One region of the Pseudomonas sp. HS6-2 genome, then DNA from elsewhere that is predicted to be linked to it. Evidence: riboswitches for the same ligand, from Rfam matches in the RefSeq annotation. Region 1 holds a riboswitch; the other holds the start of a gene.
What was found. Region 1 has a riboswitch for cobalamin ahead of cobW (cobalamin biosynthesis protein CobW). Riboswitches for the same ligand answer to the same signal wherever they lie in the genome.

Region 1 (14,555 bases):
CTGGGAGCATTCCATGAAGACTTCCCTGTGGCTGGCAGTGATCTGCCTGGCCGCCAGCCTGCCAACCCAGGCAGAAACGTTCAAACCGATCGAACTGAAGGACCAGGAACTGGCCAACCTGCGCGGGCGTTACGTGATGCCTGGGCGGATCGTGAGCTTTGGCGTGGTCATGACCAGCACCTGGCAGAACGCCAACGGTGAAGTGATTGGCGCGACTTCGGCGATGCAGATTCAGCAATCGACCATCAAGCCGCAGTTCTACGTCTCGATGATCGACGAAAAAGGCACTGGTAACTCGCAGAGCAGCAGCACCGGTACCGGCACGGTCAGCGGCGGCAGCGGCCTCAACACGACCCAGGGCGTGACCCAGGTGGTCCGTGCCGCAGGTGACTTCAACGCGGCCAACAACAATGTCGACATCAACGTCACCAAGGGCAATGAAGCGCCAGCCGCTCAGCCACAGGGCCAGGCCCTGGCTGCTGGCTCCACCCTGAGCGGGAGCAATGGCGCAGGCTCGTTGAGCGTGTCGTCCACCAGCAGTGGCGTGCAGATGAACATCGTCGCCAACGGCAACCAGGGTAATTCAACGCAAAGCCTGGGCCAGGGTGGGCTGATGCAGAACACCACCCTGCTGGGCGCCAGCAACCGTGTCAGCAACCTGACATCACTCAATGTCGTGCTGCGCGACAGTCCGCCAATGGCGGGTTCCGTGAGCGCCAATCTTGAGCAGCTCAAAGGCCTTCGCAATCTCGGATACTGAACTACGCTCATGTCTCATCGTATGCAGTCAGAAGGGACGGCTAATCCATGCACCGTTTGTCGACGTTCAGAGCTATCGTTTGTATTTCAACATTGGCCCCGGCCACTCTGCTGCAAGCGGCAACCGACCCTCAGGTCGAAGCACTCAAACAGGAACTGATTGCGCTGAAACAGCGCTACGAGGCACAACAGAACGCATTGATGGTGCTCGAACAGCGGCTCAAGCAGGTCGAGGAGGCCCCCGCACAGCCACAACCGAAGCGCCTGACCAAGTCCCCCGCACAGGGGGTGAAAGGCGGCCAGACCGTGGCCACCGGCACGCCGGGCAGCAGCGGCGCCTCCTATGGGCAGTCACTGCAGGACAACTCGGAGCCGGCTCAGAGCGTGTCCAACCTGTATGACGAGGCCAGCGGCTTCTTCGGTGGCGGCAAGTTCAGCGTCGAAACCGGGCTGACCTACACCCATTACGACACCCGTGCCCTGGTGCTCAACGGGTTCCTGGCGCTGGACTCGATCTTCCTCGGCAACATCAACATCGACCGCATCAAGGCGGACAACTGGACCCTGGACCTGACGGCGCGCTACAACGTTGACCAGCGTTGGCAGTTCGACATCAACGTGCCCATCGTCTACCGCGATTCCACCTACTCGTCCGGTGGTGCCGGCGGGGCTGCGGGGGTCACGTCCGACGCTTCGGTCACTCGCGACCCGACCATCGGCGACGTCAACTTCGGTATCGCCTACAAGTTCCTCGATGAGAACGAGACCTGGCCGGATGCCGTTGCCACCTTGCGCGTGAAGGCACCAACCGGCAAGGACCCGTACGGCATCAAGCTGCAGCAGGTGGCGGGCAACGACAACCTGTCGGTACCTGAGGACCTGCCGACCGGCAACGGTGTGTGGGCCATCACGCCCGGTATCTCGCTGGTCAAGACCTTCGACCCCGCCGTGCTGTTCGGGAGCCTGTCGTACACCTACAACATGCAGGACTCGTTCAGCGACATAAGCCCGCAGGTGAATACCAAAGTGCCGGGTGACGTGAAACTCGGTGATTCCTGGCAGATCGGTGGTGGTATTGCCTTTGCACTCAACGAGAAGATGAGTATGTCGTTCTCGGTCACCGACCAATTCGCCCGCAAGAGCAAGATCAAGCCCGACGGCAGCGATTGGCAATCGATCACCAACAGCGATTACAACGCGGCGAACTTCAACGTCGGCCTGACCTTTGCTGCCTCCAACAACCTGACGATCGTGCCGAACTTGTCGATTGGCCTGACAGACGATGCACCGGACTTTTCCTTCAGCCTGAAGTTCCCGTATTACTTCTGACATCCGGGGCGCAGCGCGCCCCAATTGGTTACCAACCTTGTAGCCAACGGCTTTCCGGGTATCGGCCTGTTATCATCCCGCACAAATGTGTGACGATTTCATGGCAAAAGGAAAGTTTTCGTGAAGAACCTGCAAGGCCCACCACGTACCCAGCTGCTCGCCTTGGCAACACTGGTGCTGGTGATTCCTCTGGTCGTGCGCGCCGTGCTGGGCTGGTCCAGCCCGTATGGCTATCTGTCGGACCTGGCGCTGGGCAGCCTGCTGGTGTTGCTGTTGCATCGCCGCGCGTGGTGGCTGGCGCTTCCGGTTCTGCTGGCCTGGGCCGCGCTTTGGGTGGCTTGCGCCGAACTGGTCAGCGCTGTTGGCAGGCTGCCGATCAGTGCCGACCTGGCCTATCTGTTCGACCCGCAGTTCATGGAAAACTCCACCGGCGGCGGCCTGGCCCATGCCTGGCTGCCCGTATTGCTGGCGGGCGGCCTGCTGGTCTGGCTGGGAAGCGCCTGGCGCAGCCGCCGCCAACCTGGCGAACGGTTCGCGCGCAAGGCCTGGGCCATCCCGGCATTGCTGTTAGCGGCCCACTGGGGCAGCCAGCACCTGGCGCCAAGCGACGCTGACCAGTGGCGCCAGTATAATCTTCCCCACCAGCTGCTGACTGCCGCCACTGGCGACCTGCAGCGTCAGGTCCAGCACTGGGCCGGCCAAACGCCCACGGTCTCGCCGCTACCCAGTGCCGGCCTGACCCAGCATGACCTGAGCGGGCAGAAGCTGCTGGCCGCTCCAGGTCGTGCCCGCAACCTGCTGGTGATCACCCTCGAAGGCATCCCCGGCGCCTATGTGCGCCCCAACCGCCAGGCCCTGCACAGCCGTTTCGACGAAGACCTGATGCCCAAGCTCAGCCACTGGGCAGAACGCGGCATGAACACCCCGGACTACGTATTGCACACGCACCAGACCATCCGCGGCCTGTATGCGATGCTGTGCGGCGACTACGACAAGCTGGCCAACGGTACGCCGAAGGGTGTCGAACTGCTCACCCAGCAACAGCGCAACCAGGCCTGCCTGCCGGCACAGCTGCGCCAGGCCGGCTTCACCACGCACTACCTGCAAGGCGCCGGCCTGCGCTTCATGGCCAAGGACCGGATCATGCCGCATATCGGCTTCGACTCGGTGCACGGCCTGGAGTGGTTCAGCAACAAGAATTACCTGGAGTTCCCGTGGGGCAAGGATGATCGGGCCTTCTTCGAAGGCGCCCTGGATTATGTCGGCCAGTTGCGCCAGCAAGACCGCCCATGGATGCTCACCTTGCTGACGGTGGGCACCCACCAGCCCTACTCCGCCCCCGAGCAATACCTGCAGCGCTACGACACTGCCAAACAAGCAGCGGTTGCCTACCTCGACGATGCGATCGGCGCCTTCCTCGACAACCTCGACCGCCAGGGTGTGCTCAAGGACACCCTGGTGGTGATTACCTCGGACGAATCCCACGGTATCGATGGCGTGCGCCTGGCCTCATCCTGGGGCTTCAACCTGACCCTGGCACCCGAACAGGCAGAACTGCCGCGCATCAAGAACGGGACCTACGGCCACATCGACTTGGCCACCTCCCTGCTCGACTACTTTGCCCTGCCGATCCCGGTCGCCCTTGGCGGGCGCTCGCTGTACCGTGATTACGACAGCGGCCGGGAGATGATTTCCTACACCAACGGCATGCTGCGCTACCACGATGGCAAGGGCGTCTTCACCGAGTGCGACTTCCAACAGCGCTGCCGCCGCTACGACAGCCCGGGTTTCATCGCCGACAAGGCCCGCTATCTCGGCCCCGGCGACGCTACCCTCGGCCCACAGATCGGTGCGCTGGCCGGGGTGCTCGACCAGTCCCTGCTGCAAACGCCGCTTAACCTGCGCTACCAGTTCGGCGGCCCGTCCGCCATCCAGTTGCAGGCACGCATTCGCGACGACTGGGCAGACAACCTGATCGGCGCACAGTACCTGGAAATGCCCGAGGGTTCGCACACCCGGGTGCGAGTCAAGGTCCGTGCGCTGGACCCGCAGCACGCGGCCTATATCCAGCTCAAGGCCAAGGAGCTGGAGCAGGATGTACCGCTGGGGTTGCCTGAGGAGATCCGGGTGACGGCCGACAAACCGCTGGAAATGGAATTCGGCTTCGATAACCCGACCATGCGCAAGGCGTTTTCCTTTCACTTGCTCGGTTATGGCGGCGGCGAGGTCGAGGTCAGTGACTTCAGCGTGATCACCGCGCTACCGGGCGAAGAAGAGCCGCTGGAAGACTTGTCTGACGGGCATATCGCCCAATCCAGCTGATCAGCGGATCTGGTGCTTGTGCAGTAGCCGGTAGAACGTCGGCCGTGATACTCCAAGCACCTTCGCGGCAATGCTCATGTTGTTGCTGTGCCGGCCCAGCACATCGCACAGCGCCTGACGCTCAGCCCGATGCTTGTAGTCTTCCAGAGTGCCCAGAGGCTGCTCTTCCTGCTCCAGCCCCTGCAGGCCAAGGTCCTGGGCCTCGATCTGACGCCCTTCGGCCAGCACCAGCCCGCGCCTTACCCGGTTGGCCAGTTCACGTACATTGCCCGGCCAGTTGTGGCGCCCCATCGCAGCCAGCGCATGATCGCTGAATGAGCGGGGCCTGCGGCCTGTTTCCAGGCTGTAGAAGTGGGAAAAGTGATTGGCCAGCATCGACAGGTCGCCATGCCGGTCACGCAGCGGCGCGGTCACCACTTGCAGCACATTGAGCCGGTAGTAGAGATCTTCACGAAAGCGCCCGTGTTCGATGGCTTTTTCCAGGTCCACATGGGTTGCCGCCAATACCCGCACATCGACCGGTATCGGCTGGCTGCCACCTACCCGCTCGATGTGCTTTTCCTGCAGGAAACGCAGCAAGTTGGCCTGCAACTCCAGCGGCAGGTCGCCAATTTCGTCGAGGAACAAGGTGCCGCCATGCGCTGCCTCGATCCGCCCCACCTTGCGCTGATGGGCGCCGGTAAAGGCCCCTTTCTCATGCCCGAACAACTCGGACTGGATCAGGTTCTCGGGTATCGCACCGCAGTTGATGGCGATGAACGGCATTTCGCTGCGCTGTGATTGCCGGTGCAATGTGCGCGCTACCAGTTCCTTGCCGGTACCGCTCTCGCCGCGGATCAGCACAGGTGACTCGGTAGGCGCCAGCTTGCCGAGCAATTTGCGCAATTCCAGGATCGGCCGGCTGTCTCCGAGCAGCTCGTGTTCCAGCCCATCCACCCTCACAGTGCCCTTGCCGCGTAAGCGGGCCATGCCGAACGCCCGGCCCAGTGTCACCAGTACGCGGGAAAAGTCGAACGGCAAGGTGTGGAAGTCGAAGAACCACTCGCAGACAAAATCACCGACGTTCTGCATGCGCAACTGCTCGGCGTTGAGCACGGCAATCCACTCGGTGTTGCTGCGCTTGATCATGTCCTTGACCGCGTCAGGATGGCGCAGGTGCGACGCCTGCAGGCGCAGCAGGCCAATATCGCAACGATGCTCCAACGCCAGGTCGAGGCTACAGCTGTGAACGTCCCAGCCGGCACTCTCCAGGCTTGGTAACAGACGGTGACAATCGTCGCAGGGGTCGACGATGAGCAAGCGACGCAGGGCGGCAGTCTCGTGCATGACCGTTCCTTGGCGCCAATTGTTGGTTTTTTACATGAAAACAGTAAGTTGCGGCGCCGAATTAACAGTAGCAACGAACTTGACGCCGCCCACGACCGTCTGTCTGCAGGATTCTGCACGGCCAGAACCGTTGGGGAATTTTTCATATTTATTGGCGTCACAGCGGCGCTGGGAAACAAAAAAATTTGTAACTCGCAAAAAATTTACACGCGCTGTGTGACTCCACCCCTAACTTGGAGCATCAGTACGAGTAACCCCGCGCTGCGGATCGCGATAACACCTGAAGCGACGTAGCAGTTACGCGGACCTAATTTCGATGTTTGGGACCATAGAGAGACCGAACCATGAATGCACCGCTGCGTGTCAACGAGGCACTGCTGATTGCCGACCACGCCTTCGAACCCTTCCAGTGCGTTGCCTGGGATGCGCCCAACGGCACCGGCGAGCTGAGCCTGGCGGTGATTGACCGGACCAGCACCCGTATCGGCAGCAAACAAGTATCGTCGCGTATCTATTCGGACCCTGCACAATGGGCCAGCCTGATTGAGGAAGTACGTGCCGAACTGTCCCAGAAAGGTTATGACCTGCAGCCTTGGTCGATGCCGAAGTAATATCGCTGCGTCCCTGCAAGTGCGTGCCCAGCACGCACTTGAACAACTATTCATTGGCCTGCCAGGCAACTTTCTTATTGCGGCATAGTGTCGCACCTATCCCGTTCGCCTAACTCACTCCATTACCTTGAACTGCTCAAGATGCTGATAATCGGCCTGTAGTTCCGTGGCCAATTGTTGTGCCCGGCCCAGGCGAACTGGCGCCAATTCCATGTCCACCACTACGGTGGCGCAAGGCATCGGCTGCACGGCCTGCCAGCGCTGCAGGCGACCATCGGTGAATACCAGGCAGCGCTGCAACTCGTGGGGATGCGCTTTCTGCCGGGCCTGCAGCCAGCGCCGGGCCTGCTCCAGTGCTGCGATCAAAGGCGTGCCGCCGCCAGCCCCCAGGGCCTGCAACCAAGGCTGCAGGCTTGCCGACGCCTTGAGGCCATGGCGCTGCCATTGTGGTGCACCGCCGCTGGCCGTCAGCAGGGCAAGACGGGCACGTTGCCGATAGGCCTGGTCGAACAATTCGGCCAGCAGGCCCTTGCACTGCGCCAGGGCCTGATGACGCCGCGTAGAAGCCGAGGCGTCCACGACCACCAGCCACAGTTCATTGGCCTGGGCCTGGCGCTGCTGCCAGCAAAGATCCTGGCGCAGCTTCGGGCGCCCCTTCAGCAAGGTCGGCAGCCAAGCCACCCGGCCTGAGGATGCCGCGCAGGCGCGGCCACGGCTGGCACCCGCCAGTTTTCCGGCACGGGGCATGGCATCCGCCATCCTCAAACCTGGTTGGCGGATGCTCAGGGCTTTTTTGCCCAGTTCGGCACCTCTCGCCGCGCACCGCTGCTGACAGGCTGCGCAGGCAGGGCGCCCCAATCGCCCTGCCCGCCCTCGCCCTGCCGGTCGCGGCCATCCGCTGCACCGGGTGGCGCGGTGGCTGGCGCATCGGGCGCCGTACGCCGGCGATGGCGCAAGGCGAATTCAGCCACGGCATCGACATCCCCCTCCTCGATCGCCTGGCCACCGCGCCAGGCACAATGGGCCCGGGCCGCGCGCAGCCAGACCAGGTCGGCACGCAGGCCATCGACGCCGGCGGCGAAACAGCGCTCGGTGATCCAGGCCAGGGCCTGATCGTCCAGGGCAATTGCCGCCAGCCCCTGGCGCGCCGCCTGGCAGCGCGCGCGCAGTTGCGCCTGGGCACCGGCCCACTGCTCGCAGAACGCCTGCGGATCGCTGTCGAAGGCCAGCCGCCGGCGGATGATCTGCTGGCGCGCCTCCGGGGCTGGCAGGCCATCGAGCGCCACATTCAGGCCGAAGCGGTCGAGCAGTTGCGGGCGCAGCTCGCCTTCCTCGGGGTTCATGGTGCCGATCAGGACGAAACGGGCACTGTGCCGATGGGAAATGCCGTCACGCTCGATGCGGTTGGTGCCACTGGCGGCCACATCCAGCAACAGGTCGACCAAGGTATCGGGCAGCAGATTGACTTCATCGACATACAGCACGCCGCCATCGGCGTGGGCAAGCACGCCAGGGGAAAACTGCGCCTTGCCTTGGCCGAGCGCGGCATCCAGGTCCAGCGTGCCGATCAGGCGCTCCTCACTTGCTCCCAGCGGCAAGGTGACGAACGGGCCCTCGCCCAGCAGGTCGGCCAGGCCACGAGCCAGGGTGCTCTTGGCCATACCGCGCGGGCCTTCGATAAGCACGCCACCGATCTTAGGGTCGATTGCGGTCAGGCACAGGGCCAGTTTGAGGTCCTCGGCACCGACCACGGCTGCCAGTGGGAATTGTACGGGTTCACTCATTTCAAGCCTGTTCCTCGCCGTCGAGCAACTGCGCCTCAAGCGCCTCGCGGTACTCACCTGGGGCTTCCCAGAGCCCGCGCTGCTGGGCTTCCAACAAGCGTTCGGTGAGGTCGCGCAGGGCCTCGGGGTTGTGCTCGCGCATGAAGTCGCGAGTCGCCGGGTCGAGCACATAGGCATCGGCCAGCGACTGGTAGTGATGGTCGTCGATCAGGTGCGTGGTGGCGTCGAAGGCGAACAGGTTGTCGACGGTCGCGGCCAGCTCGAACGCTCCCTTGTAGCCATGGCGTTTCGCCCCGTCGATCCATTTCGGGTTCAGGGCACGGGCACGGATCACGCGGTTGAGCTCTTCCTTCAAGGTACGGATCCGCGGCCGGTCGACCTGGCTGTGGTCGCCGTGGTAACTGGCCACTGCCCCGCCAGACAAGGTCTCCGACGCCGCCAGCATGCCACCCTGGAACTGATAGTAATCGTTGGAATCGAGCAGGTCGTGCTCGTGGTTGTCCTGGTTCTGCAGCACCGCCTGCACCTGGCCCAGGCGCTGGGCGAACTGGGCGCGCGCCGGGGTGCCTTCATCGCTGGCACCGTAGGCGTAGCCGCCATGGTTGAGGTAAACCTCGGCGAGGTCGTCACGGCTGTGCCACAAGCGGCCATCGATGGCGTTCTGCACGCCGGCACCGTAGGCGCCCGGTTTGGCCCCAAATACCCGCCAACCCGCCTGGCGCGCCGCCTGTTCGGCGTTCACGCCCTGCGCCTGCAGGCTGGCGCGCTCGTTGCGCACCCGCGCGGCCAGGGGGTTGAGGTCGTCCGGCTCGTCCAGCGCTGCCACGGCCTGCACCGCCGCATCGAACAGGCGGATCAGGTTGCCGAAGGCATCGCGGAAGAAGCCCGAAACCCGCAGCATGACGTCCACCCGTGGGCGGTCGAGCAGGCTCAGGGGGAGGATCTCGAAGTCGTCGACCCGCTGGCTGCCGGTGGCCCACACCGGGCGCACGCCCATCAGCGCCATGGCCTGGGCGATGTCGTCGCCACCGGTGCGCATGGTTGCCGTGCCCCACACCGACAGGCCCAGCTGGCGCAGGTGGTCACCATGGTCCTGCAGGTGCCGTTCGAGGATCAGGTTGGCCGAGGCGAACCCCAGACGCCAGGCCGTGGTGGTCGGCAGGTTGCGCACATCCACGGTGTAGAAGTTGCGACCGGTGGGCAATACGTCCAGGCGGCCGCGGCTGGGTGCGCCGCTGGGGCCTGCCGGTACGAAACGCCCGGCCAGCGCGGCAAGCAACCCATTGATTTCTGCCGCGCCGCAGGCATCCAGGTCCGGTGCGACCTGCTCGCGCAGGGCTTTTATCACCTCGTGCACCGGTTGCCAGTCGGGCTGCTCGGGCAGTTGCGCCTGCCCCTCCAGTGCCTGCTCGATGGTGCGCAACGCGAGCAGCTCAAGGCGCTCGCGGGTATCGCCACAAGTGCGCCACGCGCCGTCGCTGACGTCCTGCAGCAGCGCCGGACGTGGCCCTGACCAGGCCTCGCCGAGGTCGCAATCGAGGGGGTCGAAGCCCAGCGCCAATGCCTTGGCCAGCCCCCGCAACAAGCTGGCATTGCCACCGCGTCCATCGCCACGCTCCACCCGCAGCAACGCCAGCAAGGTATCGATGCGCAGACGGGCCTGCGGCGACTGGCCGAATACATGCAGGCCGTCGCGAATCTGCGACTCTTTCAGGTCGCACAGGTAGGTGTCCAGGCGCGGCAACCACACGGCGGCATCGTCCAGCTGGCCTTCCAGCTGCAACTCACGGTCGATATGGTTGGCCTTGACCAGCTCCAGAATGTCGCGCTGCAGCTCACGCGCGCGCCGCGGGTCGAGCAGCTGGGCTTCGTAGAACTCGTCTGCCAGCTGCTCCAAGTGGCGCAAGGGGCCGTAGGTTTCGGCGCGGGTCAAGGGCGGCATCAGGTGATCGATGATCACCGCCTGGGTCCGGCGCTTGGCTTGGGCACCTTCGCCCGGGTCGTTGACGATGAACGGGTAGATGTTCGGCAGCGGGCCGAGCAGCGCGTCCGGCCAGCATTGTGCGGACAGGCCGACACCCTTGCCGGGCAGCCATTCCAGGTTACCGTGCTTGCCGACGTGGATGACTGCATCGGCGGCAAAGGCATGGCGCAGCCAGAAATGAAACGCCAGGTAACCATGAGGTGGCACCAGATCCGGGTCGTGGTACACCGCGCTGGGGTCGACCTGGTAGCCGCGCGCCGGCTGAATGCCGACGAAGGTCAGGCCATAACGCAAACCAGCCACCATCAGGCGGCCTGCGCGGTACATCGGATCCTGCTCTGGCGGCCCCCACCGTTCCAGCACGGCTTGGCGGTTGGCCTCGGGCAGGCGTTCGAACGCCGCCTGGTAGTCCGCAAGGCTCAGGCTCTGGGCGCAGGGGCGCTGATCGAGGTGTTCGAGGTCGTTGGTGACGCCGCCGAGCAACTGATGAATCAGTTGCGTGCCGCTGCCTGGCAGCTCTGCGAGCGGATAGCCCTCGGCCTGCAGCGCCTTGAGGATGTTCAGGGCAGCGGCCGGGGTATCCAGGCCAACGCCATTGCCAATGCGGCCATCGCGGGTCGGGTAGTTGGCCAACACCAGGGCCACGCGCTTTTGCCCATTGGGCAGGCGCGCCAGTACGACCCAGCGCCGTGCCAGCTCGGCGACGAAGTCCATGCGCTCGGGGTGCGCGCGGTAGCAGACTACGTCGGACTGGCTGCGCTCGCTGCGCCAGGCCATGTCCTTGAAACTCACCGGGCGGGTGATGATGCGCCCGTCCAGCTCCGGCAAGGCAATGTGCATGGCTAGGTCACGAGCACCGAGGCCCTGCTCGCTAGCCTCCCAGCCGGGTTGGTTGTCTTGCGCGCAGATGGCCTGCAACACCGGGATGTCACGGCGAAACGGGCGCAGGTTGGGGCGTTCCGGGCTGGACAGGGCAAACCCTGTGGTGTTGATCAACACCTGCGCGCCCACTTCGTCCAGCCAGGCCTCAACCTGTTCCAGGCAGGCGCTTTCCTTGAGGCTGGCCACTGCGATGGGCAGCGGGTTGAGGCCGGCGGCCTGCAAGCGCTCGCAGAACACGTCGATGAACGCGGTGTTGGCGGCCTGCAGGTGTGAACGATAGAACAGCAATGGCGCCACCGGGTGTTCGGGGTTCCACTGGCGGTACCAGTCCTCTGGCAGCGCACCAGGTTTGCGCGGGTGATACACAGAAGTCCGCGGCAAAGGCTGCGGTTCGTCCCAACGGTAATCGCGCCCCAGCCACTGGTTGGCCAGGCACTTGAACAGGTTGACGGCGTTGCTCTTGCCGCCTTGGCGCAGGTAGTGCCAGAGGCGCTCGGCCGGCTCGCCGGTGACTGTTCCGAGGCCGGTCAGCTCCGGGTCCGGGCGGTCATCGCCGGGCACCAGAATCAACTGCACGCCCCGTGCCGCCAGCTCGACCAATTGTTCGACGCCATAGCGCCAGTAACCGACACCGCCGTGCAGCGACACCAGGATCACCTTGGCATGGCGCAGGACCTCATCGACATACAAATCGACCGAGGCATGGTTCTGTACCTGCATCGGGTTGGCCAGGCGCAGGCTGGGGAAATCGTCCGGCAGTTGCTCGGCGGTTTCGGCGAGCAATGCCAGGTGCGAATCGCCGCTGCAGAGGATCACCAGATCGGCGGGTGTCTGGCCGAGGTCGGCGATGCTATCGTCCGGCACGAAGCCGCCGGGCTGGGTCCGCAGCAGGTGCATGGGTCAGGCGCCCAAGGCCTGGCGCAGGCGCGCTTCCAAGTGCACGGCATCGAGGTCCTGGCCAATCAGCACCAGACGGGTGATGCGTGGCTCGTCGGCGCGCCAGGCGCGGTCGAAGTGCTTGTCGAAACGGGTACCCACGCCCTGCACCAGCAGGCGCATCGGCTTGCCGGGGATGGCCGCGAAACCTTTGGCGCGCAGGATGCCGAACTCCACCACCAGCTGGGTCAGGGCATCGAGCAGCAGGCTTTCGTCGGCTTCGGGCAGGTCGATGGAGATCGAGTCGAAGGCGTCGTGGTCGTGATCGTCGTGGTCATCGCCGTCATGGTGGGAATCGTGGTGGGTACGACGGCCATCGATGTGCGCCTCGGCCTGCGCGCCCACGCCCAGCAGTACTTCCAGCGGCAGCCGGCCGCTGCTGGCCTCGATCACCTTGACCGCCGGTGGCAGCTCCTCGGCCACTTCGGCACGGACCTTGGCCAGGCCTTCGGCGTCGATCAGGTCGGCCTTGTTCAGCACCACCAGGTCGGCGCTGGCCAGCTGGTCGGCGAACAGTTCGTGCAGCGGCGATTCGTGGTCCAGGTTGGGGTCGAGCTTGCGTTGTGCGTCGACCTGGTCCGGGTAGGCGGCAAAGGTACCCGCGGCCACGGCCGGGCTGTCGACCACGGTGATCACCGCGTCGACGGTGCAGGCGTTGCGGATTTCCGGCCACTGGAAGGCTTGCACCAGGGGCTTGGGCAATGCCAGGCCGCTGGTTTCGATGAGGATGTGATCGAGGTCGCCGCGGCGTGCGACCAGCTCGCGCATCACCGGGAAGAACTCTTCCTGCACAGTGCAGCACAGGCAGCCGTTGGCCAGTTCATAGACGCGGCCGCTGGCTTCTTCCTCGGTGCAGCCGATGCTGCATTGCTTGAGGATTTCGCCGTCGATGCCAAGCTCGCCGAATTCGTTGACGATGACCGCGATGCGGCGGCCCTGGGCGTTGTCGAGCATGTGGCGGAGCAAGGTGGTCTTGCCCGAACCGAGGAAGCCGGTAACGATGGTGACGGGGAGCTTGGCCAGTGTTTTCATGTCGCGTTGCCCTTGGCAGGTTGGCGCGGGCACACGGGACGAAAGCCGCGGGCCAGGCCGGGCTTGTTCGCCACCGGATCACCCCGCCCGGTTTAAAGTCGAATTCGTCTCGAGGCAGGTCTCCTGGCTTGCACCGTTCCAGCTCTTCGCAGCAAGAAGCTGGCGGGACGACGCCTTCCCGCGCGCGGCGCAGTGGCTGTGTCGATCCGTTGTCGGTGCGCACAGTTGCGGGGGCAGCCGCGGCTTGTACCGCGTTCCCGTCTTAGCTTCGGCAGGGCCGAAGAACCTCGAAGTCGCAAGGCTACGCGGGGGGTGGCGGGGGGTCAACTGGTGTCCGCCGAAAACCTTGCAGCGCTGACAGATCGAGCGCCGCCCGCGCGGCGCATCGCGAGCTTTGCTCGCTCCTACGTTTGTTTCGGGCCAGTTATTCCTGTGGGATTTGCGCGCGAACGCCTTGGCGCATGACGCGATATCGCGTCGTACCAACAAGGCGGTCGCGCGCGCCTGTCACAGGCATTACTGTCCCGAAACAAACGTAGGAGCGAGCAAAGCTCGCGATGCGCCGCACGGGCGGCGCGCGATCTGACAGGCGCTGCAAAACTACCGGCGAACACCTGCCAGCCCTCACACAATCACAAACCAAGCATCCATTGAAAGGAACCGGTGGCACACGCCAATGCCTGATGCTGTGCCAATTTTCAACTTATCTATATGTTGTATCCCTGCTGCCCCCATCGAAACGGAGCCGGCATGAAGAAAATCCCGCTAAGCCAACGCAAGGACGATCACCTGGATATCGTGCTGACCGCCAGTACCACCGCGCACGGCGTGGACCCCGGCTGGTCGGCGCTGCGCTTCGAGCACTGCGCATTACCCGAGATGGCCCTGGACGACATTGACCTGAGCACCGAGCTGTTCGGCTGTGCCCTGCGTGCCCCGCTGCTGATCAGCTCCATGACCGGTGGTGCCGAACGCGCACGCTTCATCAACCAGCACCTCGCCGAAGCCGCCCAGGCACTGGGCATCGCCATGGGTGTGGGCTCACAACGGGTAAGCCTGCGTAGCGACCAGGACCAGGGCCTGACCGACGAACTCCGACGCCTGGCACCGGATGTGCCGCTACTGGCCAACCTCGGCGCCGCCCAGCTGCGAGAAGCCGACGGCCTGGACCTGGCGCGCCGCGCAATCGACGCCCTGCAAGCCAATGCCCTGATCATCCACCTGAACCCCCTGCAGGAAGCCGTACAGCCTGAAGGCGACCGTGACTGGCGCGGCGTACTCAAACGCATCGAAACCCTGACCTCCCAACTGCCGACGCCGGTGATCGCCAAGGAAGTCGGCGCGGGCATTTCACCCCGCGTGGCGCGCATGCTCTGCGACGCAGGTGTAGCCATGGTCGATGTAGCCGGTGCCGGCGGCACCAGTTGGGCAGCCGTGGAAGCCGAGCGCGCCAGCACCGCCGCCGAGCGCGAGGTCGCCATAGCGTTTGCCGACTGGGGCAACCCGACCGCGCACTGCCTGCTGGCGGTACGCCGCGCCGTGCCGGAAATCGGCCTGATCGCCTCCGGCGGCGTGGCCAACGGCGTCGAT
Region 2 (14,555 bases), 930 kb from region 1:
CCGCAGGCTGGTTCCACAGCGACTCGCCAACCCGCCCGCAGACGCTGTCCACCACCCACACCTTTGCCATGTTCGCCGAGAACCGCCTGCAGCTCAGCGAGCGCCTGTCGCTGGTGACCGGCGTACGCCGCGACCAGAACAACATCGACCGCGACAACCTGGTTGACGGCAGCCGCAGCGACCGCAGCCTGCAGGGCGGCAACTGGCGCGCCGGGCTGGTGTTCGCGCTCAACGACAATCTGTCGCTGTACGGCCAGTACTCCACCAGCGAGGACGGCGTGGATAACCTGGTCAGCCTCAGCCCGTCGCAGATGCACTACGACCTGACCGAAGCGAAGCAGACCGAACTAGGCCTCAAGCAGCGCTTCTGGGAGGGCCGTGGCGAGTGGACGCTGGCGGCGTTCCATATCGTCAAGAAGAAGCTGCTGGTGGATGACCCGATCACCCACGAGGCGCAACAGGCCGGGCAGCAGACCTCCAACGGCCTGGAGGCGTCGCTGGAACTGGCCCTGGGGCAGCAGTGGCAGGTGTCGGCCAATGCCGCGCTGGTACGGGCGAAGTACGATGATTTCGACGAGGTGGTCGATGGCGTTGCACTAGACCGTGCCGGCAACCGCCCGGCCAATGTGCCACGGCGCACGGCCAACCTGTGGCTGAGCAAAGGCTTCGACCAGCAAGTCGAGGCCGGGATTGGCGCGCGGTATGTGGATGAGCGTTATGCCAACACGGCCAATAGCCAAAGTGCGCCGGGATATACCGTGGTCGATGCCAACATTGGCTGGCAGGTGCTGCCGGATGTGCGCCTGGGGTTGCAGGTGAACAACCTGTTCGATCGCGAGTATGTGGCGTCGGTATTCAGTGACGAGCAGTGGGTGATGGGCGCGCCGCGGTCCTACTTCGCTACCGTGGATTACACCTTCTGACTTGATGGCCATTCGCGGGACAAGTCGGATCGCCCCGCGAAGAGGCCGGCACAGGCGACACAAAAAAACGCTATCGGAAGAAAATGAAATAGTTATAAGATAACGTTTCATTTGACATTCATTCCTGCCTGCGACCCCTCCATGACCAGCGCCTCAGCCCTCCCCACTCAGCTCACCCAGCGCCTGCAGAGCATCGATGCCCTGCGCGGCCTGGTGATCCTGTTCATGCTGCTCGACCACGTACGTGAAACCTTCTTCCTGCACCGCCAGGTCAGCGATCCGATGACCATCGATGCCACCGACCCGTCGCTGTTCGCCAGCCGCACCCTGGCGCATCTGTGCGCCCCGGTGTTCGTCCTGCTCACCGGCCTGTCGGCCTGGCTGTATGGCGAGAAATACCAAGGCCGCAGCGATGTGTCGGCGTTCCTGTTCAAGCGCGGGCTGTTCCTGGTGGTGCTGGAGTTCACTCTGGTCAACTTCGCCTGGACCTTCCAGCTGCCGCCGAGCGTGGTCTACATGCAGGTGATCTGGGCCATTGGCGTAAGCATGATCGCGCTGTCGCTGCTGGTGTGGCTGCCGCGTCCTGCCCTGCTCGCCCTGGGCGCGCTGATCATCGCCGGGCACAACCTGTTCGATGGCCTGCACTTCGGCGTGAAATCGGCCCTGCATGTGCCGTGGGCGATCCTGCATGACCGCGGCTGGCTCGACGTCTCGGAGAACCTGCGCCTGCGCACCTCCTACCCGGTGCTGCCGTGGATCGGCGTGATCGCCCTGGGCTACGGCCTCGGCCCGTGGTTCGCCCGTGGCAGCGACGGCGGCGAGCGCCAGCACCGCCTGCTGCTGGCCGGTGTCATCGCCTTGCTCGGCTTCATGGTGCTGCGCATCTACAACGGCTACGGCGAGGCGCCGTGGAGCGGCTACCCGAGCGTCACCCAGACGCTGATGAGCTTCTTCAACATCACCAAGTACCCACCCTCGCTGCTGTTCCTGGCCCTGACCCTGGGTTGCGGCCTGCTGTTGCTGCGCGCCTTCGAGCGCGCCGGGCTGGCCCGCTGGATCAGCGCCCTGGCGGTGTTCGGGTCAGCGCCAATGTTCTTCTACCTGCTGCACCTGTACGTGCTCAAGTTGCTGTACCTGGCGTGCGTGGCGCTGCTGGGCCTCAACCATGGTGACTACTTCGGCTTCGACGGCATCGGCGCGGTGTGGCTAAGCGCGGTGTTGCTGGCCGTTGCGCTGTACCTGCCCGTGCGCTGGTTCGCCCGGCTCAAGGCGCGTCGGCGTGACATCGCCTGGCTCAAGTACTTCTGATTTAAACGTTTTCACCCGGAGGTCTGATGGTCTACCATGCGGCCCGCCGGTTTCCGCCACGGAACTAACAGGGAATCCCAGGCCCGCCACAATTGGCGCGCCAAACGGAACTGCCCCCGCAACTGTAGGTGCCGAGCCTGCTCCATCGATGCCACTGGATCAATGATCCGGGAAGGCCGGAGCCAGGTGACGACGCACCAGTCAGGAGACCTGCCGGCATACATTCACCAACCGGCGGGGTGTCCGGGATGGCCATCTGTGCTGCCCTCGCGCCTGCGAGGGCCGGCGATGCCTGTCCGTGCGTTCCTCACCAGAACTGACCGATAGGAGATCGCCCCGCATGCTGCTGCGCTTCACATCCTTGCTGGCGGGCCTGAGCCTGACTGGCCTGGCCCAGGCTGCCGCCACCCACTACCCGCTGACCGTCGACAACTGCGGCGCGCCGCAGACTTTCGCTCAGGCGCCCGAGCGCGCGGTCACCATCGGCCAGGCCGGCACCGAGATGCTCTATGCCCTGGGCCTGGGCGACAAGCTGGCCGGCACCTCGCTGTGGTTCAACAACGTGCTCCCCGAATACCAGGCGGTGAACGCCAAGGTGCCGCGCCTGGCCGACAACGACCCAAGCTTCGAGGCGGTGGTCGGCAAGCGCCCACAACTGGTGGCCGTGCAGTTCGAGTGGATGGTCGGCGCTCAAGGCGTAGTCGCCACCCGCGAGCAGTTCAGTGAGCTGAAGATCCCCACTTACCTGCTGCCCTCGGACTGCGAAGGCAAGGACAACCTGGTCGGCGCCGACGGCACCCGCCTGCAGGCGTTTCAGGTCGAGAGCCTCTACAAGAGTGTCAGCCAGCTGGCCGAGATCTTCGACGTGCAGGACCGTGGCGCGGCGCTGAACAACGACCTCAAGGCACGCCTGAATAGTGCGAAGCAGCAGCTGGCAGGCAAGGACCTGTCGCAGACTTCGGCACTGTTCTGGTTCTCCAGCGCCGACCTCGACATCGACCCCTACGTCGCCGGCCGCCAGGGCGTGGCCGACTTCATGCTGCGCACCCTGGGCGTGCGCAACGTGGTCGAATCGACCGAGGAATGGCCGACCGTGGGCTGGGAAACCCTGGCCAAGGCCAACCCGACCTGGCTGATCATCGCGCGCATGGACCGCCGCCGCTTCCCTGCAGACGACTACCAGAAGAAGCTCGAATTCCTGCGCAGCGACCCGGTGACGAAGAACATGGACGCGGTAAAGAACGACCGCATCATCATCCTCGACGCCGACGCCATGCAGGCCGGCATCCGCCTGTTCCGCGGCCTGCAGACTTTGTCTGCGGCCTTCGCCAGCGGTAAAGCGGCGCAGCGATGAACGCCCTGCCCTACACCGCCCTGGCCGTGCTGGCCCTGCTCGCGGCCGTGCTGGCTGGTACCGCCATCGGCGAGACCAACCTGCCACCGAACTTGGTCTGCCAGGTGCTGGCCAACCACCTGTGGCAGGCCGGCTACCCGGTCGACCCGATCGATGCCGGCATCGTCTGGAACTACCGCCTGACCCGCTCGCTGGTCGCTGCCGCTTGCGGTGCAGGTCTGGCGACCTGCGGGGTGATCCTGCAGGCTCTGCTGCGTAACCCTCTGGCCGAGCCCTACCTGCTCGGGCTGTCCGCCGGCGCTTCGACCGGTGCAGTGCTGGTCGGCCTGCTGGGCTTGGGCAGTGTCACCCTGAGCATGTCCGGCGGCGCCTTCATCGGTGCCCTGGCAGCCTTTGCCCTGGTGCTGGTGCTGGCCCGTGCGGCCGGGCCAAGCAACAACAACGCCCAGGTGATCCTCGCCGGCATTGCCGGCTCGCAGCTGTTCACGGCACTTACCGCCTTCCTCATCACCAAGTCGGCCACCGCCGAGCAGGCGCGCGGCATCCTGTTCTGGTTGCTGGGCAACCTCAGCGGTGTGCGCTGGCCGTCGGTGTGGATGGCGTTGCCGGTGGCGCTGTTCGGGCTGCTGGTGTGCCTGTGGCACCGCCGGGCGCTGGATGCCTTCACCTTCGGCGCCGACTCGGCGGCCTCGCTGGGCATCGCCGTGCGCCGCACGCAGTTGCTGCTGATCAGTTGCGCGGCACTGGTAACGGCCGTGATGGTGTCGATCGTCGGTGCCATCGGTTTCGTCGGCCTGGTCATCCCCCACGCCCTGCGCCTACTGCTCGGTCCCGGCCATGGCCGGCTGCTGCCGGCCAGCGCCCTGGGCGGCGCGCTGTTCCTGATTGCCGCCGATGTGCTGTCGCGCACGTTGATAACTGGCCAGGTGATTCCGGTCGGCGTGGTCACCGCCTTGATCGGCGCGCCGGTGTTCGCGCTGATCCTGGTCAGCCGCCGGGGGCGCCCATGACCGTCATGAATACCGTGCACGTCGCTCCACTCACCTGCCGGGGGCTGGGGCTGCAACTGTCGGGCAACACCGTGCTGTGCAACATCGACCTCAACGTGGTGGCCGGTGAAACCCTGGGCATCGTCGGCCCCAACGGTTCGGGCAAATCGTCCCTGCTCAAGTTGCTGGCCGGGCTGCGCACGCCGGGCACCGGCAGTGTGCAACTACTCGGCGAACCCCTGGCGCGTCTGCCACGAAGGCGCATCGCACAGGCGCTGGCGCTGGTCGAGCAGCAGGCCGACACCCTCGATGCGATCAGCGTGTTCAATGCCATCGCCCTGGGGCGCACACCCTGGCTGTCGGCGCTGGCACCATTCTCCCGGGAGGACCGTGCCATCGTCGAACAGGCCCTGGCCGACCTCGACGCCACGCACCTGGGTGAACGGGTCTGGAGTTCGCTGTCAGGCGGCGAGCGCCAGCGCGTGCACATCGCCCGCGCCTTGGCCCAGCGCCCGCAGGTACTGCTGCTCGACGAGCCGACCAACCACCTCGACATCCAGCACCAGCTGAGCCTGCTGCAACAGGTACAGGCCCTGCCGGTGACCACCCTGGTGGCCCTGCACGACCTCAACCAGGCGCTGACCTGCGACCGCGTGGCGGTGCTCGACAAAGGCCACCTGGTGGCCCTCGGCAAGCCGCTGGAGGTGCTCACCCCCGAACGCTTGCTGAGCACCTTCGGCGTGCACGCCCACTACCTCACCGACCCTTTCGACGGCGCGCGCATCCTGCGCTTTCGCGCCCCTTGAATGACAGGCCATTGCCGCATGTTGTTGCGCCCCGCTGCTCTGCTCGCCTTGCCACTGGCAACCCTCGCCCCGTTTGCCCAGGCAGATTCGGCGCAACCACAAAGCAACGGCTTCGTCGAAGACAGCAGCTGGAACATTCTCAACCGCACTGTCTACGACCAGCGTGACTACAAGCACGGCGGGCGCAATAGCGGCGCGCGCAATGCCTACAAGCCACGCAGCGAACGTAACGGCCTGGCCGAGGAATGGGCCTACGGCCTGATGGGCACGTTCCAGTCCGGTTTTACCCAAGGCCTGATCGGCGTCGGCGTCGATGCCCACGCCTATCAGGGCGTGCAGCTCGACAGCGGTGGCGGCCGTGCCGGCAAGGCGCGCCTGCTGAGCCTGGACAACCACGGCCATCCCAAGAACGAATACAGCCGGGGCGGCGCGGCGCTGAAACTGCGGGTATCCAATACCGTACTGTCATGGGGCGAACAGCGGGTGAAGACGCCGGTGTTCAGCTCCTCGGACAGCCGCCTGCTGCCCGAGACCGCCACGGGCTTCTTCCTGACCAGCGGCGAGATCGACACCCTCAAGCTGGTCGCTGGCCACTTCAACGAAAGCACCGACCGCAATGCGTCCAGCCACGACCAGGGCTTTGTGGTGAACTACTCCGACGGCCGCCAGGGCAACAGCTTCGACCTCGCCGGCCTGGTGTGGAACCCCGGTGCCGCCTTCACCGGCAGCCTGTACACCTCGTGCTACCAAGACACCTGGAACCAGCATTACCTTGGCAGCACCCTCACCCACGCCCTGGACGACCGCCGCAGCCTGAGCCTGGACCTCAACCTGTACCGCACCACCGACACCGGCAAGGCGCTGTCCGGGCGCATCGACAACACCACCTGGAGCCTGGTCTCGCGCTACAGCCAGGGCCCGCACAGCGTCAGCCTCGGCTGGCAGCAGGTGGATGGCAACACGCCGTTCGACTACGTCACCCGTGGGGCGATCTACATCGCCAACGCCGTGCAGATGTCCGACTTCAACGCGCCGAACGAAAAATCATGGCGGGCGCGCTATGACCTGGACATGGGCGGTTATGGCATTGCGGGGCTGAACCTGACCGCCCTGTATGTGCGCGGCTTCGATATCGACGGCACCCACGTCGACCCAAACGGCGGCTATGCGTACCTGGGTTATGGCAAGGGTGGCAAACATTGGGAGCGGGACCTCGAAGCGCGCTACGTGGTGCAGAGTGGCAAGGCCAAAGGCACCACGTTCTCACTGCGGCACAACGTGCACCGGGGCAACACGGCGCAGGCGGAGCTCGATGGCAACCAGATCCGCCTGGCGGTGGAATGGCCGTTATCAGGCGGTTTCTGACAGCCCCCAGACCTGCTTCTCCTGCTCGGTCAGCGTCGCCACGACGGCGGCAAACACCTCGTTGAACTCGGAGCTGACGTTCTGGTGTGCGCGATAGTTGCTCAGCAGGTAGCGTTTCACAGTCTTCGGCCAGCTGCCATCCTTGTGCGCCGCAATGATGATGCCCTTGGCATCCTGGTAATTGGCTGACGGCCTGACCTTGGTCAGCAGTTTCTCGAAATCGACATAGGTCCAGTCGTCCCTGCGATTCTCGAACGCGTCGAGCAGGTCGAGTTTGTACAGCGCGAGATGTGCCATGGGCATCCTTCCTCTTTCATCGTGAAGGAGAAGACGGTAAGCAAATCGCCCGGCAATTGAAATGAACGAGGTGGTGACGGTCAGCCGCAGGAAGTAGGAATGGTCCTACCTGGCGAGCCAGTGCTCCATGTGCGTCGTGCCCCACAGCGGGTCGTCCTCCACGTCGATCAACGCAAAGCCCTGCCGCTCCCAGAAGCGTATTGCACCAGGCAAAAACGGATGGGTATGCAGGTACAGGCATTCGACCGCAGCGGCACGGGCGTGCTCGCGCAAGGCGGCGAACAATGCCGCCGCCAGGCCACGACGACGGTACTCGGGCAGCACGAACAGGCGCACCACCTCGACCACGCGCTTGCCGTGATAGTCGAGCTGGTTGAAGCGATGGTCGTAGGGCAAATAGCCGATGCCTGCAATCAACCGGCCTTGATCACGTGCTTCCAGAAAATGGCCATGGCCGTACAGGTAAGTCTCGGCAAAATGGGCCAGGTCCTTCGGCAATAGCGACCCAGCGAGCATCGGGAACAGCCCGCGACGGGCATTGTCGATGAAGGCCACGACTTCACTGATGTGCTCGTGAGTGGGCGGTTGGATGATCAAGTGGGGCATGGGCGTGGAAACGTGGTCTGAACGGCGGGTTTTCTACCTCAGGGACTGATGGCTGGCAACCCGACACAGCTATAATCACCCTCTGCAAAACGCGCCCAAGGCCACCCCATGCCCCCCATCCAGAAGCTGCTGTTGCCCTTGCTGTTCATTACCGCCCTCGCCGCCTGCGACCAGAAGCCCACCCGCGAAGAGCAGATCCTGGCCAACCTGCCGCTGCAGGAAGCCTACGACCACAACATCGAGCGTATGGCCGCGCTGCTCACACGCACCCACCCGCAGCTGGATGCAGCCACCATCAGCCAGGTCCTGCGCAAGCACCTCACCGTCGAGGACCAGCGTCAGGACCTGTTCAAGCTCTACAGCGAGAAGAACTTCAGCGACGCCGAATTCGCCACCATCGTCGCCGCCACCCGCGACCCGGCCAAGGCCAAGGCGCTTGAACAGACCGACGAAGGCAAGCACCTGAGCGACAAGCTCACCGGGCTGATGCGCGAGACAGCGCGGGATGAGAAGGTGCAGGCACTGGCCGAGCAGCGCATGCAGCAGGTGGAGGATGAACTGGAAGAGCTGGAGAAGCCGGGCTCCTGATGTGCCTGCATGGCACAGGTTGAACTGATCGTTCACTCGGCTGACGTGTCCAACCATCATTCAAAAACTGGAGACCAACCATGCCCCGTCTGGGCTTCGCCTGCATGTACCGCCACCCTCACCGCAGCCTGTCGGTGAAAGAGCTTGAGGCCATCGAACGCACCTTCAACCCGCGCACTACCACGCTGCGCTGGCTGTCCAGTGCCAGCCAGGAAGCGGCCCGGCTCAAGCTGCTGGAGCTGGTGCAGCACAACCTCGACGCCCAATTGCGCCTGCTGGCCTACGTCAGTGAACTGCCGCCGATGCTGCGCATGGTGCGCCTGAGCAGCGACCTGCTGCCGCTCTACAGCCACCCCAGCGTAGGGCCGATCTATCGCGACACCGAGTTTCAGGCCCTGATGGCTGAACGCTTTGCGGCCATCGGCAAGCTGGCCCGCGATCAGGATATCCGCCTGTCATTCCACCCAGGCCAGTACTGCGTGCTCGGCTCGGACCGCCCCGAGGTGGTGGAGAACAGCCTGGCCGAATTCGAATACCACGCCGACATGATCCGCATGATGGGCTTTGGTCAGCGCTTTCAGGACTTCAAGTGCAATGTGCATATTGCCGGGCGCCTCGGCGCAGCCGGGGTACGCCAGGTGTGGCCAAGGTTATCGCAGGTAGCGCGCCACGTGATCACCTTCGAGAACGACGAGAAGACCTATGGCGTCGACGATTGCCTGGCACTGGCCGACCTTGCGCCGGTGGTGCTGGACATTCACCACTGCTGGATCCACGAGGGCGACTACATCGCCCCCCACGACCCGCGCGTGGCGCGCATCATCGACAGTTGGCGAGGAGTGCGGCCGACCATGCACTACTCACAGCCGCCGGAGAGCTTGCTGGCACTGGGCTTCGACGCTGACCGCAAGCTGACCATCCCGGCGTTGCTGGAGAAGGTGAACAAGCGTGACCTGTATCAGCACAGCGCGCAGATGTGGAACGACTGGACCAACCACTACGCCCTGCAGTTCATCGATCGCTTCGACATCATGTTCGAGGCCAAGGACAAGAACCTGGCGACCCTGGATTTCTACCGGCGATATGTCGAGCGACCATGACCGTAAAAACGCCGTAACAGAGCGCTTGCGCTTCGAAAAAGATGAACTTAACTATTGTTTCAAGACTTGTCATAAATCTGTCGTGTTTCAGTCATAGGATTGACCCCAACCTGACATTTTCTCTCTTCATGGATGAGCGTCTCATGCGTCGTGTGGTTTTCAATCAGAAAGGTGGCGTGGGCAAATCGAGTATCGCCTGCAACCTCGCCGCGGCAAGCGCCGCCGAAGGCTATCGCACGTTACTGGTCGACCTCGACCCTCAGGCCAACGCCACCTACTACCTCACCGGGCTGACCGACGATGCCATCCCCGCCGGTATCGCCGACTTCTTCCGCCAGACCCTCTCGCCGGTCACCGCCTCCGGCAAGAAGCACCGCGTGGCGATCACCGAAACCCGCTACGACAACCTGCACCTGGTAACGGCCAGCCCCGACCTCAGCGACCTTCAGAGCAAACTGGAGAGCAAGTACAAGATCAACAAGCTGCGCAAGCTACTGATAGAGCTGGGCGACGACTACGAGCGAATCTACATCGACACCCCGCCGGCGCTGAACTTCTACACCTTCAGCGCCCTGGTGGCTGCCGAGCGCCTGCTGATCCCGTTCGACTGCGACAGCTTCTCGCGCCAGGCGCTGCTCAGCGTCATGGCCCAAGTCGAGGAACTGCGCCAGGACCACAACCCGGCGCTGCAGGTGGAGGGCGTAGTGGTCAACCAGTTCGCCGGGCGCACCGCGCTGCACCAGACCCTGGTCGAGCAGTTGCGCGACGAGGGCATGCCGGTGCTGCCGGTGTACCTCAGCAGCTCGATCAAGATGCGCGAATCGCACTTGGTTTCGGTGCCGCTGGTGCACATGGCGCCCCGCCACAAGCTAACGCAGGAGTTCATCGAGCTGCTGGACGTGCTCGAACGCGCTGCCTGAACTGCGACAACACACCACAGCCTCGCACTACCCCGCCGTTCGTCCGGGTGATAGATTCGCCGCCATGAAAATCACCCGGCACACTCGCACGCTGACTGCCTGGACGCTCTATGCCAGCGTCCTGTTCAGCCTGTTGCTGTGTGGCCTGCACCATGGCCAAATGGGCGGACTGCGCCTGGCCGGCCTGGAAGGTGGCTTCTGCTCGATCAACAGCGAGCACGGCGTGGCCATCGACCTCGACGGCGCCGGCGGCGACCAGCACATGGCCCAGCTCGACTGCCCGGTATGCTCCTCGTTCGGCCTGGCCGTGCCGCTCGCCAGCAGCAGCTGGTCGCTCAGCCCTGCACACGCCGCTGCCATCTCGCCCATCGTCGTACGCAGCTGGGCGCAACCGCCGCCCCGTTACCAACGCCCTGCCCTCACCCCCCGCGCTCCCCCTGTCGTACTCCCCGCAGCCATCACTCATATCGCCTGACTTCAGCCGGGCGCGCCTGCCTGCGCGCTCGCCGTCAGCCATGACCTTTGCGTGGAAGACAGAACAACATGCTCCGCAATACCTCCCTGGTGCTCCTCATGGGCACCTGCACCTTTGCCTGGGCGGACGATGCCGCCGTCGAACTCACCGCCACCACCATCGATGGCGAGCGCGATGCACCTTCCGGCGTGCAACTGGACGTGCCGATCAGCACCGGCTCGCGCCTTGGCCTCACCGCACGGGAGACCCCCGCGTCGGTCAGCGTATCGGACCGGCGCATCATCGAAGAACGCGGCGCCAAGGACAGCCAGGATGTGATCAACGCCATGACCGGCGTGAACGCATCGGCCAACCCCGGCTACGGCGGTTTCGTCAGCTACCGCGGCTTCACCCAGAACCAGGTGACCCAGCTCTACAACGGCATCAACCTCGGCTACAGCAGTGCTACCCGGCCGGTGGACGCCTGGGTGCTGGACCGCGTCGAGTTGCTTGGCGGGCCGTCGTCCTTCCTGCATGGCGCAGGCGCCGTGGGTGGCTCGATCAACTACATCACCAAGACCGCCAGCCGCGACCAGCAGATCATCGATGGCCGCGTGCGCTATGGCAGCTACGACGACTCGGAAGTGGCCTTCGGGATCAACCAGGCACTGGCCAGCCACCCGGCCGATACCCGCCATTTCATGCGCCTGGACTTCAGCCATACCGGCAGCAATGGCTACATCGACCGAAACCAGCGCAACACCGACAGCCTGGCGTTTTCCCTGCTCAGCGACCTGACGCCCGACCTGACCCACACCCTGGCGCTGGAATACCAGGAGGACCGCGAAGACAGCCCCTACTGGGGCGCGCCGATCCTGCCAGGGCGCAGCACCATGAAGATCGACAACAGCCGCCGCTTCGACAACTACAACGTCGCCGACGGCCGCTACGAACAACGGGTGCGCTGGCTGCGCTCGATGCTCGATTACCAGGTCAACGACAGCACCAGCGTGCACAACACCCTGTACCACTACCGCGCCCAGCGCGACTACCGCAACGTCGAGCGCTACAGCTACACCGGCGACGGCAATGTGCAGCGTGGCAGCCCTTACCTGCAGCGCCATGAACAGAACGTGCTGGGCGACCGCATCGAACTGCGCCACGACAACCAGCTGTTCGGCCTGGCCAGCCAGTGGTCGCTGGGCCTGGACTACTCGCACATGCGCCAGAGCGTATACCCGACGTCCGGGAGCTGGACCGATGTGGTCGACCCGGACCACTTCGACCCGGGCAGTTTCAACGACATCCCCGGGGTAAACGCCGGGCTGACCAAGCAGCGCCGGCATGTCACCAGCAACCGCGCCGTGTTCGCCGAAAACCGCCTGCAACTGACCGAGCGCCTGGCCTTGCTCACGGCCCTGCGCTACGACTACCTGGACATGGAGGTAACCAACTACGGCGCGGTGACACCGACCTCGCCGGCGTTCTTCGAGCGGCGCTGGGAACCGCTGTCCGGGCGCGTCGGGCTGACCTACGAATTGACGCCGTCGGCCAGCATCTACGCCCAGTACAGCACCGCCGCCGACCTGCCAGCCGGTTCGCTGGCGGCGGCCACCTATGCCAACGTCGGCACCTTCGACCTGTCCAAGGGCGAGCAATGGGAAGTGGGCAGCAAGTTCGACTTCCTTGAAGGGCGCGGCGCGGCGACCGTGGCCTTGTACCAGATCGTGCGCAAGGACTTTGCCGTGCGCGATTCGAGCAACCCCAACCTGACTGTCCAGGCCGGGCAGCAGACCTCGCGCGGGGTCGAGCTGTCCGGGCGGCTGCAGGTCACGCCAAAGCTGCTGGCCGAGGGCAACTACGCCTATGTCGATGCGCAATACGACGAGTTCAATGAAGCGGTCAACGGCGTGTCGGTATCGCGCAAGGGCAATGCCCCGGTCAACGTGCCGGCCAATGTCGCCAACCTGTGGCTGACCTACAGCTTCACCTCGGCCTGGTCGGCGGGGGTGGATGCACGCTATGTCGGCTCGGTGTACGCCGACAACGCCAACACCCTCAAGGCGCCTGCCTATACCTTGTTCGGCACCTTTGCCCGCTACCGGCTGGATGAACACACCACCATCACCGGCCGCGTGCGCAACCTGACCGACGAGGTGTATGCCAAGCAGGCCTATGGGCTGCAGTACTACATGGGGGCACCGCGCACATTCGAAGTAGCGCTGGATCTGCGCTTCTGACGCTCAAGTCTATGCCGGCTATCGAGCCGGCATAGACTTTAAGAAATTTTCTACAGCTCTTGCCTCTCAATTCCTAGCTCACCATCTCTGATAATGTGCAACCTCATCCACGCCGGCACATGAAGCACCGGCTCAGGCAAGTCAAGGTGGTTCCTTTGTTTTCGGCAGACATGCACGGCGTGGCGGGTCGGCCGGCAATAATCGCCTGCGGTCGAAACAGATATCCCGATGTCGCCCTGAACGAAGCGCCCCACCACGCTCCTCGGTCTACTGGCCCTGATAACAACGATGGCGCGCCCTGAGTGCGCCACATTCATTCAGGCTGCCTATGGAAACCGGAGAGCTTCCGTATGTCTGCATCGCATGAGGTATCCCCCGCCACCCTGCGCAGGGTCATCGCCGCCTCGGCCATCGGCAACTTCGTGGAATGGTTCGACTTCGCCGTCTATGGCTTCCTCGCCACGCTGATCGCCAGCCAGTTCTTCGCCAGCGAAGATGCCAGCGTCGCCCTGCTCAAGACCTTCGCCGTGTTCGCCGTGGCCTTCGCCTTGCGCCCGCTCGGCGGCATCGTGTTCGGCGCGCTTGGCGATCGCCTGGGGCGCAAGCGCATCCTGTCGCTGACCATCCTGCTGATGGCCGGCTCCACCACCTTGATCGGCCTGCTGCCGACCTATGCCAGCATCGGCCTTGCGGCACCGGCGCTGCTGACCTTGGCGCGCTGCCTGCAGGGCTTCTCCGCCGGTGGTGAATACGCCGGCGCCTGCGCCTACCTGATGGAGCATGCGCCCCGGAACAAGCGTGCGTTCTATGGCAGCTTCGTGCCGGTGTCGACCTTCTCCGCCTTTGCCTGTGCGGCGGTGATCGCTTATGGCCTGGAGGCCAGCCTGTCGGCCGAGGCCATGGCCGCCTGGGGCTGGCGCATCCCGTTCCTGGTGGCCGCGCCGCTGGGGCTGGTGGGTTTGTACCTGCGCTGGCGCATGGAGGAAACCCCAGCGTTTCGCGAAGCGGTCGCCCAGGGCAAGGAACATGAACACTCGCCGCTCAAGGAAACCCTGCGCAACCACGGCCGGGCGATCCGCAACCTGGGCATGTTCATCTCGCTGACGGCATTGTCGTTCTACATGTTCACCACTTACTTCGCCACTTACCTGCAACTGGTCGGCAACCTGACCCGTGCCCAGTCGCTGCTGGTGACCACCGTGGCGTTGCTGTTCGCGGCCGTTGGCTGCCCGCTGGCCGGGGCCTTTTCGGACCGGGTCGGGCGGCGCAAGACCATTGGTTTTACCTGCCTGTGGGTGATGGTTTGCGTGTTCCCCGCTTACTGGCTGGCCAGCTCCGGGTCGATGTCGGGGGCGCTGCTGGGGGTGATCCTGCTGGCGGTGGGCGCGCTGTGCAGCGGCGTGGTGACGGCGGCGTTGCTGTCGGAGAGTTTCCCGACCCGTACCCGCTATACCGCTTCGGCGATTACCTACAACGTGGCCTACACCTTGTTTGGCGGTACTGCGCCGCTGGTGGCGACCTGGTTGATAGGGCAGACCGGCAGCAGCCTGGCGCCGGCGTTCTATCTGGTGGTGATTGCGCTGGTGGCCTTGGTGGGCGGCTTGG

Region 2: it holds a riboswitch for cobalamin, as region 1 does, so the genes downstream of both, ACOKS3_RS17960 (ABC transporter substrate-binding protein) here and cobW (cobalamin biosynthesis protein CobW) in region 1, are expected to answer to the same signal.

Annotation. Positions count from the first base shown of each region.
Region 1 is NZ_CM143906.1:2,946,206-2,960,760, reverse strand. It holds gene ACOKS3_RS13765 (hypothetical protein) at 14-760, shown strand; gene ACOKS3_RS13760 (coiled-coil domain-containing protein) at 808-2,088, shown strand; gene ACOKS3_RS13755 (LTA synthase family protein) at 2,209-4,410, shown strand; gene ACOKS3_RS13750 (sigma-54 dependent transcriptional regulator) at 4,411-5,736, opposite strand; gene ACOKS3_RS13745 (hypothetical protein) at 6,081-6,347, shown strand; gene ACOKS3_RS13740 (vWA domain-containing protein) at 6,462-7,094, opposite strand; gene ACOKS3_RS13735 (ATP-binding protein) at 7,130-8,131, opposite strand; gene cobN (cobaltochelatase subunit CobN) at 8,133-11,894, opposite strand; gene cobW (cobalamin biosynthesis protein CobW) at 11,898-12,965, opposite strand; cobalamin riboswitch at 13,062-13,270, opposite strand; gene fni (type 2 isopentenyl-diphosphate Delta-isomerase) at 13,716-14,555, shown strand, end outside.
Region 2 is NZ_CM143906.1:3,874,594-3,889,148, forward strand. It holds gene ACOKS3_RS17950 (TonB-dependent receptor) at 1-923, shown strand, start outside; gene ACOKS3_RS17955 (acetyltransferase domain-containing protein) at 1,065-2,231, shown strand; cobalamin riboswitch at 2,262-2,463, shown strand; gene ACOKS3_RS17960 (ABC transporter substrate-binding protein) at 2,572-3,585, shown strand; gene ACOKS3_RS17965 (FecCD family ABC transporter permease) at 3,582-4,595, shown strand; gene ACOKS3_RS17970 (ABC transporter ATP-binding protein) at 4,601-5,380, shown strand; gene ACOKS3_RS17975 (OprD family porin) at 5,399-6,745, shown strand; gene ACOKS3_RS17980 (hypothetical protein) at 6,731-7,042, opposite strand; gene ACOKS3_RS17985 (GNAT family N-acetyltransferase) at 7,148-7,648, opposite strand; gene ACOKS3_RS17990 (hypothetical protein) at 7,757-8,236, shown strand; gene uvsE (UV DNA damage repair endonuclease UvsE) at 8,317-9,336, shown strand; gene ACOKS3_RS18000 (ParA family protein) at 9,480-10,256, shown strand; gene ACOKS3_RS18005 (DUF2946 family protein) at 10,321-10,731, shown strand; gene ACOKS3_RS18010 (TonB-dependent receptor) at 10,800-12,950, shown strand; gene ACOKS3_RS18015 (MFS transporter) at 13,301-14,555, shown strand, end outside.